2 regions of the Exiguobacterium sp. s56 genome follow, and region 1 is predicted to be linked to the other one. Evidence: riboswitches for the same ligand, from Rfam matches in the RefSeq annotation. Region 1 holds a riboswitch; the other holds the start of a gene.
What was found. A riboswitch is a leader RNA that binds a small molecule or an ion and turns the genes downstream of it on or off. The one in region 1 is predicted to bind FMN.

Region 1 (7,444 bases):
TATATTTGCCGGACTCATGGATTCCGCACTGTACACTGGCAAACAGATTGTCTAAAGAAAAGATGAAAGATGCTTTTGAATATTGTACTGATATTGTAAAACCTATAGCTGGAAAAATTGTAGAGGTGGCATTAATTGAATTAGTAACACCGATTCACGTTCGAGTATTACATAGAGTAAAATTATCCGCACAAAAGTAACAAAGCTAAGTTACTTAGGTGCATTCTTCTGTCAGGTTTGTCATATGTGACTAGGACCGATAGAAGGGATTGACCAGGAAACGGTGGGGTTTTATCGTTCCTGACGAGGTATATCCACTTCTTGGAGTCTCGGCCAAGTGGCTTGCCAATTCTTTTTATTGATCCGGGCTCGATAAATATGATGGTGTGAAGCGTCGTTCGCAAAGGCCGGGGTCGGTCGTAACTTTAGTTCGACTATGTCGTCGATACCGTAAGGGGCGGCCAGCTTCAAGCGTCCGCCCGCACCAAGACTGACACCGATGGCCGTGACCGTCTCAGGGAAATGGGCCAAGGCATCGACCGCAGATTGATACGGTGGCAATTGATTGACCAGATGCATGCGGGCCTGGTTTTTGACCGACCAAGGGACGTTCGGTAACAGGTCGTGCAGTTGTGCCTCATACTGTTTTTCAATCGCCTCGTCGATGTGAGATCGGTCAAAGTAGATGACATCGACGTCCTCGATCGGCGTCGGTACTTCGTAGCCGTGCGCGTCATCCCATATTTTTGCCCGCACGTATCCGGCACAAATCCACCAATCGGGTAAACCGAGCGAAGCGACGATTGTCAACAGACGCATCAGTTCCACATCAGTCTCTAAAAAATGGGTCACATCTTCAGTCGTGTTCAATCCATCTCCTCCTATTCTCTCATTAGCATAGCGTACCTATACAAAAAGCACCTAGACCCCGGTCTAGGTGCTTGTCAGTTACGCTTGAAGTTGCATGCGCTGGCGTTCGATCCACGGCTTCAATTTGAGGAAGAGTGGGACGAACAAGGCGCTGATCAACAAGGCCTTAATGAAGTTGAACGGCAAGATACCGTATAGGACGAGGTCCGTTTTGACTGCCGGTTGCGCCATCTCGGTCATGCCGAAGAAGAACGCGTAGGCTGGTAAGATGAGCAAATAGTTCAAGATTGCCAAGCTGAGTGCCATCGTGATCGTACCGGCCACGAGGCCTGAAGCGAGCGCTTTATTCGTTTTACGTTTATGGTAGAACCATGCGACCGGATACATGAAGGCGACGCCTGCAAAGAAGTTCGCGACTTCGCCGACCGGAACGCCGCCACCGTTGAAGACATAGTAGAGGACGTTTTTTAGAGCGACGACCACGACGCCTGCGAGTGGGGAGAACACGATCCCGGCGACGAGCGCGGGAATGTCACTGAAATCCACTTTTAGGAACGGTGGTAGGAAAGGCAGCGGGAAGTTAAAGAGCATGAGGACAAAAGAAATGGCCCCGAGCATCGATAGCGTCACCAGTGTTGTCAATCGTTTGTTGCGCGTTGTTTTCATCAAAATCTCTCCTTTTGTCGCTCCTTGATGAATGGCACCCGTCGCATAGAAAAACCCGATTGTATCAAACAATCGGGAGAGTTTACGCGCATACGAAATAGATGTTCTCATCGGTGTTTAGACCACGCCGAAGAAAACATCCGGATATCGGTCGGATGCCGCCATCTTCTCCCATCCAGACTTTACTGTCGGCTTTCGAATCTCACGAAATCAGCAAGCAACGCCTTGCTCGCTCACGGGCTGAGAAGAACTTGTCTTCAATACCGCCGGTCGGGAATTTCACCCTGCCCCGAAGATGGAACGATTTAATTTTTTTTGTTACAGTTTAGTTATACAAGATATTTCACAAAATCTCAAGTCAGTTGACTTGAAGTTAAGATAACGAAGGAGGAGTTCAGATGATTCATTTGACAGAATCAGCCGCATTACAAGTCATCGATATGATGAAACAGACCGAACGCCCCGACGACCAGTACTTGCGGATCAAAGTGCAAGGGGGCGGGTGTACCGGCCTGTCTTATGGGATGGGGTTTGATGAGGATAAGACAGACAAGGACGTTCAGTTTGACCACTATGGTGTCCGTGTCATCGTCGCGGAAGCCGATCACGGGGTCGTCGACGGTCTCGAGATTGACTATAAGCAGTCGATGCTCGGAGGCGGCTTCACGATTAAAAATCCGAACGCCATCGCCACGTGCGGTTGCGGCTCGAGTTTCCGGACGGCATCGAACGCCGGGACACCTGGGGATTGCTAAACGAAAGGCCAATCATGTCTCATGATTGGCCTTTTTTGTATTCAGTCTGTCTCTTCAATCAGAATTAATCGAATGAGTTTCGAAGCCGCGTCTAACTCGATTTGATGTTGCCAAGGACGAAACGCTGTGATTTTACACGTGTCGTTCGTGATGCGGAACGAACAGACGCTCTCTTCCTCTTGGTCAAGGACCGAGTAACGGCTGAAGTCCGATAAGCTTTGGTAAATGGCATATTGTGTCGGTAATTCACACGACCATCCTTTTTCTAATGTGATCTGATGCATGCGTCTCGCCTCTTTCTTCTCTATATATATAAGAATAACAAAAATATTCAAGGATGTGGAAGATTAGTCGAGAGGATGCAAGGGAAAATGAAAAGAGATGTCATTTCATGTAGGAGGGGCAGGGACGATGAGAAAAGTATTGATTTTCGGTGGCTCACGCTATTTTGGAAAGCGGTTGGCGCTTCGGTTGGCGGAGGCCGGTGACGATGTGACGATTGTGACGCGTGGACAACTGCAAGTACCCGAGGCGGAGGGCATCCGGTCGATCAGAGGGGACCGACAGTCGGTGGCGACGATGAAAGATTTGTCACGCGACCATTATGATGTCGTCTATGACAATATTTGCTTTAACCCGTACCAGGCAAAGATCGCCTCGGACGCTTTCATGGACCAAGTCGGTAAATATGTGCTCACGTCGACGATGTCGGTTTATGCGCCAGGCGCCGAGTTGAAAGAAAGTGATTTCAATCCGCTCCATCATGACTATCATCTCGAATCCGAACATGATTACGGGCAAGGGAAGCGAGAGGCTGAATCTTATTTCTTCCATCGCGCCTCGTTCCCGGTCGCGACGGTCCGCTTGCCAATCGTGCTCGGACCCGACGACTATACAGACCGTCTCAAGTTTTATATCGACGCCGTCCGACGGGAAGAGCCGATCGTACTGCATCACCCGGAAGCGAAGATGGGGTTCATCTCAAGCTTTGAGGCGGCCGCCTTTCTAGAATGGGTCGGTCGGGCGAACGTGACCGGACCGTTCAACGCGGCGAGTGAAGGGGTCATCTCGCTCGGGGCACTCATGGAACGGATCGGCCATCACTTAAATAAACCGGTCCAGATTATCAAAGATGGCGAGTCGTCGCCGTACGATACGGACGTCGACTATTATATGTCGATTGCCGAGGCGAAAAAGGCCGGGTTCGTCTTCACCCAACTCGACGACTGGCTCGACCGGGTCATTGTACAAACAATCCGCAAATGAAAAATGGCCCTCATCATCGCGATGAGGGCCACATCGTTATTTCCCGGCAAATACCGAAGTCGAATGTTGCGGGTGACGCGCTGTCGGGTCGACGAGCTGCTTCACTTGGTTGATGGCAATCGGAGCTTCTCCGAAGCCTGTCGCAATCAATTTTACTTTTCCTTCGTACGTGGCGATGTCACCACACGCGAAGATGCCGGCGACCGTCGTCTCCATCCGCGAGTCGACGCGGATCGTGTTCTTCTCGAACTCCATGCCCCAGTTTTTGATTGGGCCGAGCGATGAGACGAAACCGTAGTTACAGATGAGGTCATCGATCTCGACGAATTTCGATTCGCCGTCCTTGTCTGTCAATTCGACCGACTCGATGTGCGTCTCACCTGAAAGTGATTCGATGTTATATGGCGTCCAGACGTTGATCGTCGAGGCCTTCATTTGCTCGACCGTATGCTCGTGGGCACGGAAACGGTCACGGCGGTGAACGATATGGACTTCCTTGGCGATGCCTTCAAGCATGAGCGCCCAGTCGACGGCAGAGTCGCCGCCGCCAGCGATCATGACGCGGCGGTCGCGGAACTTCTCCATGTTGTCGACGAAGTAATGAAGGTTGGCATAATCTTCGCAACCATCGATGCCGAGCGGTCGTGCGGCGAATGCCCCGTTCCCGGCCGTGATGATGATGGCTTTCGTATGGTACTCATCCTTGTTCGTCGTGATCTGGAACGTGCCGTCTTCAAGACGTTCGACCGTCTCGACCGTCTCCCCGAGGCGATAGTCCTGCTCGAACTGATCGGCTTGGGCTTTTAATTGGTCAATCAAATCTTGGGCTTTCACTTTCGGGAAGCCGGCGATGTCGTAAATATATTTTTCTGGATACAGTGTCGATAATTGTCCGCCGAGCTGCGGCAAACTTTCAATCAACGCCGTATCGAGTTGGCGCATACCTGCATAAAATGCGGTGAACAGTCCGACCGGGCCGCCACCGATGATGATCACATCTTTCGTCGATTTCATCGAATTCCTCCTCAAAACGTATACATCCATTATAGTGACAATCGTGAATTAAATCCATTCTGTACAAACATCCTATACATTCAAAAAAAATTCAAGAAGATAAGCTTTTCCATTGAGAAAACGAAATAAACAGCGTACAATGAACGAGAAGCAATTGTGAACATTGGTTGAACAAGGTTTAGGCTTTATTGTGAACATTCATGTGAAAAAACACACAACATGATTGTTCAAGAAAACAAAACTATCAAAACAAGGTGGAAATGAACATGAAACGACCTAACATTGTTATTCTTGGCGCAGGTTTCGGTGGACTCATCACAGCGGTGAACCTCCAGAAGACGCTCTCAGCTGGCGACGCGAACATCACGCTCATCAACAAGCATGATTACCATTACCAGACGACGTGGCTTCATGAGCCAGCGGCCGGAACGATGAAACCGGATCAAGCTCGCATCTACATCAACGACGTCGTGAACCCGTCACGTGTGAAATTTGTCAAAGGGGTCGTCGATCGCGTCGATACTACGGCAAAACAAGTCTTGCTCGTAGACGGTTCAGCCGTTGAATATGATTATGTCGTGTTCGCACTCGGCGGCGTACCTGAAACATTCGGTATCCCTGGCCTTAAAGAGAACGCGATGACAATCAGTTCATTGAACAGCGTCCGTAAAATCAAAGAACATATCGAGTACTCGTTCGCTCAATATAAAACGAACGGTTCAGCTGACCGCTCGTACGTGACGATCGTTGTCGGTGGCGCAGGATTCACAGGAATCGAGTTCCTCGGTGAGCTCGTCAACCGTGTGCCTGAGCTTTGCAAACAGTATGACGTGCCACGTGAAGCGGTTCGCATCGTGAACATCGAAGCCGCTCCGACTGTACTTCCTGGTTTCGACCCAGAACTCACGACGTACGCGCAGAAATGGCTCGAGCGCAACGGCGTCGAGATGAAACTCGGCAACGGCATCAAAGGCGTTGAGCCTGGTGTTGTCACGTTCGGTCCACTCCAAGGCGACACGACAGAGACGATTGAAGCGAACACGATTCTCTGGACAGGTGGCGTCAGCGGTAGCCCGATCGTTGAGAAGTCTGGCTTTGAAGCGGTTCGGAACCGTGTCATGGTCGAGGCGGACAACCGTGCCCCTGGTCACGACAACGTCTTCATCATCGGTGACTGCTCGGCTGTCATGGATCCGGTCTCAAACCGTCCATACCCACCGACTGCCCAAATCGCGACTCAACAAGCGCACAACGTGGCGAAAAACATCGCTGCCCTCATCAACGGGAAATCAACTTCGAAATTCACGTATGAGAGCAAAGGGACAGTCGCATCACTTGGCCATAACGATGGCATCGGCATCGTCATGGGCAAAAAGATCTTCGGTCGTAACGCTTCATTCATGAAGAAAGTGATCGACAACAAACACTTCCTCGAATTGAAGAAGTACGGTCTCGTCCTTAAAAAAGGTAAATTCTAAGCCATATATCTGAGTGGCCCGCTCATAGGAGCGGGTCACTTTTTTATTGTCGGTGGCGTACGGTTCACCTTTGACCTAAGCGCAAACGATTCGGTATAATAGACAACGGGAAAAGGGGGCAATCGCATGCATATTATCCAGGCTGTCATTGGGGCGATTCTTTATTTGGTCATCTTCTTCAGCATCGGCTTCATTTTGAACATGCTGCTTAAAAAAACATGGACGCTCGTGTTCATCTATCCGATTTTCGTCATTATGATGATTGATAACGTCAAGCTCTCGAGTTACATCACTGAGACATCGACTGCGCTCGCCAACGTTTACGAACGCGTGCTCGGCCTTCAATTTCTGGATGTGTTCATGCTCGGTTTCGGGTTGCTCGGTGCGATTTTGGCTGGAATCACGATTCGCTACTTGCGCAAGAGTGGTTATTCAATGTTTTAAAGACGACAGAAATGTTCGTCTTTTTTGTTTTCCGCCTACTTTTTTAGGGGATGAACCGATATACTTAGTACGAAACGATTATAGTGAGTAAGGGATGCGATACGAATGACATTACCGATGTATACGATCAAGAAAGTGTTGAATAATAGCGTTGTCATTTGCCAACATGATCCGGAACCGGAAGTCATTCTACTCGGGAAAGGGATTGGCTTCGGCAAGAAAGCGGGCGATCTCGTCGACCCGGCCAGTGTCCCGGAGAAAGTGTATCAACTGACGGACAAAGAAGAGCAATCGCAATATCGTGAACTCGTCAAACACGTCGACGAGGACTTTATTGCTTTCATGCAAGAAATCGTCGGCTTTATCGAGAACAACACCGGTAAAAAAGTCGACCAACATATTCATATCGGTTTGACCGACCACTTGTTCTTCACGATGAAGCGGATTGAACAAGGGATGGAAGTCACGAATCCGTTCTTGCTTGAGACCGAATCGCTCTATCCGAACGAGTACGCGCTCGCCGAACGTATCGTCGATATGATTCACGAGCGGCTTGACGTGTTATTGCCGGACGCGGAGATCGGTTTCATCGCGCTCCACATCCATTCGGCGACGACGTTCAAAAACGTCCTCGAGGTCAATCGACACAACCAAATTATCGGGCAGATCGTTCAGACGATTGAGAGTCGTTTGAACGTCAAAATGGACCGGAGTTCACTCGATTATAAGCGCTTACTTCGGCACTTAAGGTACGCCGTTGAGCGGGTTGCGACGGGTGAGATGGTGGAGGCCCCACAAAAAATTGAAAAGGTATTGCGCGAAGAATATCCGCTATGCTATAGTACTGCTTGGGAGCTGATGGGCATCATGGAACGCGAATTAAAGCGTCCGGTCCCGCGAGGTGAAGCGACATATTTGACGATGCATCTCCAGCGCCTAACAAGTAGATAA
Region 2 (7,444 bases), on a different contig from region 1:
AAATAATGGAATTGATGTAAATAAGAAAAGAGGATGTTACGATATGACAATATGGTTATTTTATCTCCTACTCGGCTTGATTCAAGGGTTCACCGAGCCGATTCCAATCTCATCAAGCGGTCACTTGGTCATCTTCCAAGAGCTGTTTGATATCGAGTTACCGGGGCTCTCCTTCGAGATTTTCGTGAACTTTGCCTCGTTGCTCGCCGTGTTAACGATTTATCGGCAGGACGTCGTCCGTCTCGTCGTCAGTCTGTGGACGTTCTTGTTTAAAAAGGACCGCAGTGACGAGACGATGGTCGACGTCAAGTTCATTGGTCTCTTGCTCGTCGCCACGGTCCCAGCCGGTGTGCTCGGCGTCCTGTTCGGCGATTGGATTGGCGAGAAGCTCAGCGGCGTCGCCACGGTCGGTTATACGCTTATCCTGACCGGGGTCGCGCTCTGGTTCATCCGGAATATGCGAGGGAATAAAGGAGACGGCGGCATCACGCTCCGCGACGCCATCTTAATCGGTCTCGCTCAAGCGGTCGCGCTCATCCCAGGGATCAGTCGCTCCGGGGCGACAATCGTCATGGCGATGTTGCTCGGCATCAAACAAGAGTCGGCGCTTCGCTTCTCGTTCTTCCTGTTCATCCCGATCAGTCTCGGGGTGACGATTTTAGAGGGACCGGAGTTGTTCACGAATCCAGAAACACGTGATTTGTTCGGACCGCTCATCTTGGCGTTCATCGCCTCGTATGCGCTCACGGCCATCTCGCTCAAATGGTTCCAGCACATCATGGCGAAAGGCGAGCTCAAATACTTCTCCTTCTATTGCTGGGTTGTCGGACTCCTCGTCGTTTTATTCTTGGCTTGATTTACAAAGCGTTGCTCACACGAGCGGCGCTTTTTTTGCGCATTTCGTTTTGCCATCCATTTATTTTTGCGCTAAAGTGGAGACGTACAAACAAATATTCCTTCGGGGTCGGGTGAAAGTCCCAACCGGCGGTGATGGGCGCGAGCCTTAAGTCCGTGACCCGGTCGCACGTGTGCGAACGGTGGATCTAGTGCGATTCTAGAGCCGACAGTATAGTCTGGATGGGAGAAGGAAACATGACAGGTCCACGCGACCTGTAGTTCGTCGTACGTTTTTCTGTAAAGAAAACGCTTATTTGGCTTGCCCAAATGACGACGGACGACTCCCACCGAGACCTTGAGGATCATTCCTTGAGGTCTTTTTGTTTGTACGAAACAAGGAGGGAGATTATGCAACAGTACATGCAACAAGCCATCCAATTGGCCAAATCCGCCTCTTCGACCGGCGTCAATCCGCGCGTCGGGGCCGTCGTCGTCAAGGACGGTCGAGTCGTCGGGTTCGGCGCCCACTTGAAGGCGGGGGAAGCGCACGCCGAAGTGCACGCCATCCGCATGGCCGGTGCTGCCGCCTATGGCGCCACGATGTATGTCACGCTCGAACCGTGCTCGCATTATGGCAAGACACCGCCGTGTGCCGATTTAGTCGTAGAGTCGGGCATCAAACGGGTCGTCATCGCGATGACCGACCCGAATCCGCTCGTGTCAGGGCAAGGCATCGCTCGATTGAAAGCGGCCGGGATTGATGTCGAAGTCGGTCTGCTCGAGAGTGAGGCACGAACGCTCAACGTGGCGTTCTTGCGCTCGCTCGAGACGAAACGGCCGTATGTCATCTTAAAGACGGCGACGAGCCTTGACGGCAAAGTCGCCCTCGATACCGGTGACAGCAAGTGGGTGACCGGAACCGAAGCGAGACGGGACGTCCATGAACTGCGGGCGTCGGTCGATGCGATTTTGACCGGTGTCGGCACTGTCCTCGCTGATGACCCGGCCCTCACCGTCCGGCTCGACCGCGAGACGACGGAACCGCTCCGGGTCGTGCTAGACCGAGAGTTACGCACGCCGCTGTCAAGTCAGCTCGTCCGGACGGCGAACGATGTGCCGGTGCTACTCTACACGACGTCCGACGATCAAACGAAGCGGGACGCGTTCATCGAGCGCGGCGTCGAACTCGCGGCGTACACGTCGCTCGACGCTGTGCTGCAAGACGTCTACGCACGCGGCATCGGTCGTCTGCTCGTCGAAGCGGGACCGACGCTCGTCACATCACTCTTGGACGGACGGTTCATCGACGAGTGGGTCATGTACCAGTCACCGCGCGTGTTCGGCGGCAAGGGCGGATTTTACCGTTCGCATCATGACGGTCCGCTCGATGCAATCAATCGATATGACGTGCAATCGGTCGAGACGGTCGGCGCCGACATCAAACTCATCATGCGAGAGGGGGAGTCCGATGTTCACGGGAATCGTTGAAGAAATCGGCAGTGTCAAGGCAGTGAAACGCAACGGTCCGTCCCTCCGGCTCACGCTCGCCGGAAAAATCGTCCTCGAGGACGTGAAGCTCGGTGACAGTATCTCCGTCAACGGCATCTGTCTCACCGTGACGACGTTCGATCGTGACAGCTTCTCGGTCGATGTCATGCCGGAAACGCTGAAGGCGTCGAGTCTCGACGGGGTCCGCCCCGGCACGAACGTTAACTTGGAGCGGGCTATGCCCGCGAACGGACGCTTCGGTGGTCACTTCGTATCGGGTCACGTCGACGGGGTCGGGCGCATCGTCAAAAAACAATCGCTCGCGAACGCGGTCTATGTCGACATCAGCTGTGAGCCATCTCTCCTCCGTTATATCGTCCCGAAAGGTTCGATTTCGGTCGACGGGACGAGCTTGACGGTGTTTGATGTGACGGAACGCGGCTTCACGTTGTCGCTCATCCCGCACACGTACAGTGAGACAGTGCTCGGGATGAAACAGGCTGGGGATGCGGTCAATTTGGAATGTGACATGTTGGCTAAGTATATGGAAAAACTCGTAAGTCAAAAACCGATGACGCTCGAATCGCTGGCGTCACAAGGGTATGGAAAGGCGGGATGGTAATGTTTCACTCGATTAAAGAAGCAGTCGAAGAGTTGAAGATGGGACGTCCCATCATCGTCGTCGACGATGAGGACCGGGAGAACGAAGGGGACTTCGTCGTCCTCGCGGATAAAATGACAGCAGAGACGATGAATTTCCTCATCACGGAAGGCAAAGGGCTCGTCTGCGCTTCTCTCGCTGAAGAAGTGGCCGTCCGGCTCGACTTGCAGCCGATGGTCGCGAACAGTACCGACCCGCACGGCACGGCGTTCACGGTCAGTGTCGACCACGTCGATTCGACGACGGGCATCTCGGCGAGCGAGCGGGCCCATACGGTGCGCGAACTCGCGAATAGCAACGCCCGTCCGGCCGATTTCCAACGTCCTGGTCATATCTTCCCGCTCATCGCCAAAAAAGGTGGCGTCTCCGTCCGGCGCGGGCATACGGAAGCGTCGGTCGATTTGGCGCGACTTGCCGGAAGTGAACCAGTCGCCGTCATCTGTGAGATTATCCGTCCGGACGGCGAGATGGCCCGGTTGCCGGACCTTGAACGTGTCGCACAAGCGCATGATTTAAAATTCATCACGATTGAGGAATTAGTTCGCTATATGGAGACGGACCTCGTCGAACGAGAGGCGGACGTCTCGCTCCCCTCGGTGAAAGGGGACTTCCGATTGATCGGTTATCGGAACGTCCTCGACCGGGAAGAACACGTCGCGCTCGTCAAAGGTGAGATCGAACACGCACCGCTCGTCCGGATTCATTCCGAATGTCTGACCGGTGACGTCTTCGGGTCCCATCGTTGCGATTGCGGGCCACAACTGGACACAGCGATGGCGAAAGTGGAAGCCGAAGGCGGTGTCATCTTGTATATGAGACAAGAAGGGCGTGGCATCGGTCTGCTCAATAAATTGAAGGCGTACGAACTACAAGAACAAGGGCTTGATACGGTCGAGGCGAACGTTGCGCTCGGACTTCATGCCGATTTGCGCGATTACCGGGTCAGCGCGGCCATGCTTCGTGACCTCGGCGTCACGAACGTCCGGCTCATGACGAACAACCCGGAAAAAGTCGATGCGTTAGAAGCGTGCGGCATCACGGTCATCGAACGTGTCCCGATTCTCGTCGGCGCCCATGCGGCGAACGAGAAGTACCGAATGACGAAACAACAAAAAATGAATCACTTTGGAGGAGAAGAATCATGATGCATACATTTGAAGGAAACTTGGTCGGAAAAGGCTTGAAAGTCGGAATCGTCGTCGGACGGTTCAACGATCTCATCACGATGCGCTTGCTAGACGGGGCGAAGGATGCGTTGAAGCGCCACGGCGTCGAACAAGACGACGTCGAGATCGCATTCGTCCCTGGGGCGTTCGAACTCCCACTTGTCGCGAAGAAGATGGCGATGAGCAAGAAATATGATGCCGTCATCACACTCGGGGCCGTCATCCGTGGGGCGACACCACACTTCGACTACGTCTGTAACGAGGCGGCGAAAGGCATCGCCCAGGCGAGTTATCAGTCAGAAGTACCGGTCATTTTCGGTGTCTTGACGACCGAGACGATTGAGCAAGCGATCGAGCGAGCTGGAACGAAAGCCGGGAACAAAGGTTGGGAAGCGGCAACGTCGGCCATCGAGATGGCGAACTTGATGCGCGCGTTTTAATTGGACGGGGGAGAGCGAACCAGCTCTCCTCTTTTTTGTCGTTAGCGACGCATGCGTCCCGGGAAAAGGATAGGGTGGAAGGAGGCGATGGTGATGTGGGAATGGGTGGCTCAACTGAGCCCGGCCATGCAGGCGTTGCTCGGGACGATGTTCACATGGGGGATGACCGCGCTCGGGGCGGCAATCGTCTTCATGACGAAGTCGATTAACGAGCGGTTGATGGACAGCATGCTCGGGTTTGCCGGCGGTGTCATGATAGCGGCCAGTTTTTGGTCACTCCTCGCCCCGGCCATCGAAATGGCGGAACAAGACGCGATGCCGGCTTGGTTTCCGGCCACCGTCGGTTTTTTAGTGGGTGGTCTGTTTTTGGCAGTCGTCGACAAACTGATTCCGCACGTGCATCCGACACCATCCCTAAAAGAAGTGGAAGGTTTCCATCCCCAAAAACGGAAACGGAGCACGTTGCTCGTCTTGGCGATCACGCTGCACAATATCCCGGAAGGACTGGCCATCGGTGTCGCCTTCGGGGCGGTCGCGGCCGATTTCCCGTCCGCCTCGCTGACAGGTGCCATCGCGTTGGCCATCGGTATCGGCATTCAAAACTTTCCGGAAGGTGCCGCCGTATCGCTCCCGCTCAGACGGGATGGGCTCTCCCGGCGCCGCAGTTTTTTCTACGGTCAGTTATCGGGCATGGTCGAACCGGCGGCCGCACTGGTCGGCGTTTGGGCCGTGCTTGTCATGGAGCCGCTCTTGCCGTTCGCGCTCAGCTTTGCCGCCGGGGCGATGATTTTTGTCGTCGTCGAAGAAGTGATCCCGGGGTCGCAAGAGAATGGGCATAAAGATATGGCGTCGATGGCGTTGATGCTCGGCTTCACCATCATGATGATGTTGGACGTGGCGTTAGGATAAGCCACAGAAAAGGAGCGGTGACATGTGCGTCATCGCTCCTTCTTTCAGATCAACGCCAAAACGACGTGTGACCGGCCTTATCTTCGATATTGAACGCGATGATGTCACGAAGCAAATCGTAGTCGACGGTTTGGCTCCACTTGATACGGAACAGCTGTTTCGTCTGCGTATAGCCCGCCTCCCGGATTTGCATCTGGAACACCTCGAGCGGGACGGCCTCCGGCGCGACGGCAAAGTGTGCTTTGGCCACACTGAAGGCGATGATGAACGTCCCGTGATCGGTGAACATCGGCTGATTCCAGGCGATGCGTTCCTCGAGGTGCGGGAATGTCTCCCGGACCCACACGAATATGTCGTCCAGTTTGGCACGGTGTTCCAGGTCGTCAATCGTTGCTAAAAAATCGTCAAACGTCTCCATGAGAAACCTCCTTTGGTGAAAGAAAGCCCGACTCAGATGAGCCGGGCCGATTGATTAAAACGTCTCAGACGTCGTTTTTGCTTGCATGTGGAGCTGGATGTAATCCGGTCCGCCTGCTTTTGAGTCTGTACCTGACATGTTGAACCCGCCGAACGGCTGATAGCCGACGATGGCGCCTGTGCAACCACGGTTGAAATACAAGTTCCCGACGTGGAAGTTCTGACGCGCGTACTCTTGGTTCGAGCGGTCACGCGTGAGGACGGCACCCGTCAAGCCGTATTCCGTGTTGTTGGCGATGTCGATCGCTTCTTTGAAGTCTTTCGCTTTCGTGAAGGCGACGATCGGTCCAAAGATTTCTTCTTGCATGAGACGTGCTTTCGGCGCGACGTCAGCGACGACCGTCGGCTCGATGAAGTAGCCTGTCGAGTCGTCGGCTTTACCACCGGCGACGATTTTGCCTTCTTCTTTGGCGACGTCGAAGTATGATGTGATCTTCTTGAACGCGGCCGCATCGATGACCGGTCCCATGAAGTGTTCGTTTTGCTCCGTGTTGCCGACCGAGAGTTCGTTCGTCAACTCGACGACGCGGTCGAGCACCGTGTCATACACGCTGTCGACGATGACGGCGCGCGAACAAGCCGAACATTTTTGACCAGAGAAGCCGAACGCCGATTTGACGATTGACTGGGCCGCGAGTTCGAGGTCCGCTGATTCGTCGACGACGATCGTATCTTTTCCGCCCATCTCTGCGATGACGCGTTTGAGCCAGATTTGGCCGTCGTTCAATTTAGAGGCACGCTCGTTGATGCGCAAGCCCACGTCACGTGAACCTGTGAAGCTGATGAAGCGTGTCTTCGGATGGTCGACGAGATAGTCACCGACTTCTGCGCCTGGTCCTGGGATGAAGTTGAGGACGCCTTTCGGAAGGCCTGCTTCTTCCATGACCTCGACGAATTTCGCAGCGACGATCGGTGTCGTCGATGCTGGTTTCAAGAGGATCGTGTTACCAGCAACGATAGCCGCGACGGCCGTCCCTGCCATGATCGCGAACGGGAAGTTCCAAGGGCTGATGACAATCCCGACCCCGAGTGGGATGTAGTCATAGCGGTTGTATTCGCCCGGACGGCTCTCGACTTTTTTACCTGGTTTGAGCTCGAGCATTTGACGTGCATAGTACTCCATGAAGTCGATCGCTTCCGCTGTATCCGCGTCCGCTTCGTTCCACGGCTTGCCTGCCTCTTTGACGAGGTAAGCTGAGAACTCGTGCTTGCGCTTGCGGACGATGTTCGCCGCCTTGAACAAGACGTCGGCACGGACGGCCGGGTCGACATGGCGCCATGAGTCGAACGCTGTGAGCGCTTCTTGCATCGCACGCTCAGCGAGCTCTTGGTTCGCTTTCGAGACGTGACCGATGACTTCTTCTTTATTGGCCGGGTTGTAAGACGTGATTTTGCCTTCCGTCGTAACTTTCTCCCCACCGATTACGAGCGGATAGTCTTTTCCGAGCTCACCGTTGACTTTCTCG

Region 2: linked by a shared signal. The riboswitch ahead of ribD (bifunctional diaminohydroxyphosphoribosylaminopyrimidine deaminase/5-amino-6-(5-phosphoribosylamino)uracil reductase RibD) and the one ahead of KNP71_RS08030 (ECF transporter S component) in region 1 are both predicted to bind FMN.

Annotation. Positions count from the first base shown of each region.
Region 1 covers NZ_JACSLR010000006.1:132,277-139,720, forward strand. Annotated here, with positions in the region: gene KNP71_RS08020 (2'-5' RNA ligase family protein) at 1-200, shown strand, start outside; gene KNP71_RS08025 (nucleotidyltransferase family protein) at 292-819, opposite strand; gene KNP71_RS08030 (ECF transporter S component) at 949-1,536, opposite strand; FMN riboswitch at 1,696-1,837, opposite strand; gene KNP71_RS08035 (HesB/IscA family protein) at 1,935-2,291, shown strand; gene KNP71_RS08040 (hypothetical protein) at 2,333-2,575, opposite strand; gene KNP71_RS08045 (Rossmann-fold NAD(P)-binding domain-containing protein) at 2,703-3,557, shown strand; gene KNP71_RS08050 (NAD(P)/FAD-dependent oxidoreductase) at 3,594-4,571, opposite strand; gene KNP71_RS08055 (NAD(P)/FAD-dependent oxidoreductase) at 4,838-6,049, shown strand; gene KNP71_RS08060 (YuiB family protein) at 6,176-6,493, shown strand; gene glcT (glucose PTS transporter transcription antiterminator GlcT) at 6,599-7,444, shown strand.
Region 2 covers NZ_JACSLR010000003.1:68,446-75,889, reverse strand. Annotated here, with positions in the region: gene KNP71_RS04615 (undecaprenyl-diphosphate phosphatase) at 44-856, shown strand; FMN riboswitch at 951-1,093, shown strand; gene ribD (bifunctional diaminohydroxyphosphoribosylaminopyrimidine deaminase/5-amino-6-(5-phosphoribosylamino)uracil reductase RibD) at 1,246-2,325, shown strand; gene ribE (riboflavin synthase) at 2,306-2,947, shown strand; gene KNP71_RS04600 (bifunctional 3,4-dihydroxy-2-butanone-4-phosphate synthase/GTP cyclohydrolase II) at 2,947-4,131, shown strand; gene ribH (6,7-dimethyl-8-ribityllumazine synthase) at 4,128-4,592, shown strand; gene KNP71_RS04590 (ZIP family metal transporter) at 4,686-5,501, shown strand; gene KNP71_RS04585 (iron chaperone) at 5,551-5,919, opposite strand; gene pruA (L-glutamate gamma-semialdehyde dehydrogenase) at 5,974-7,444, opposite strand, start outside.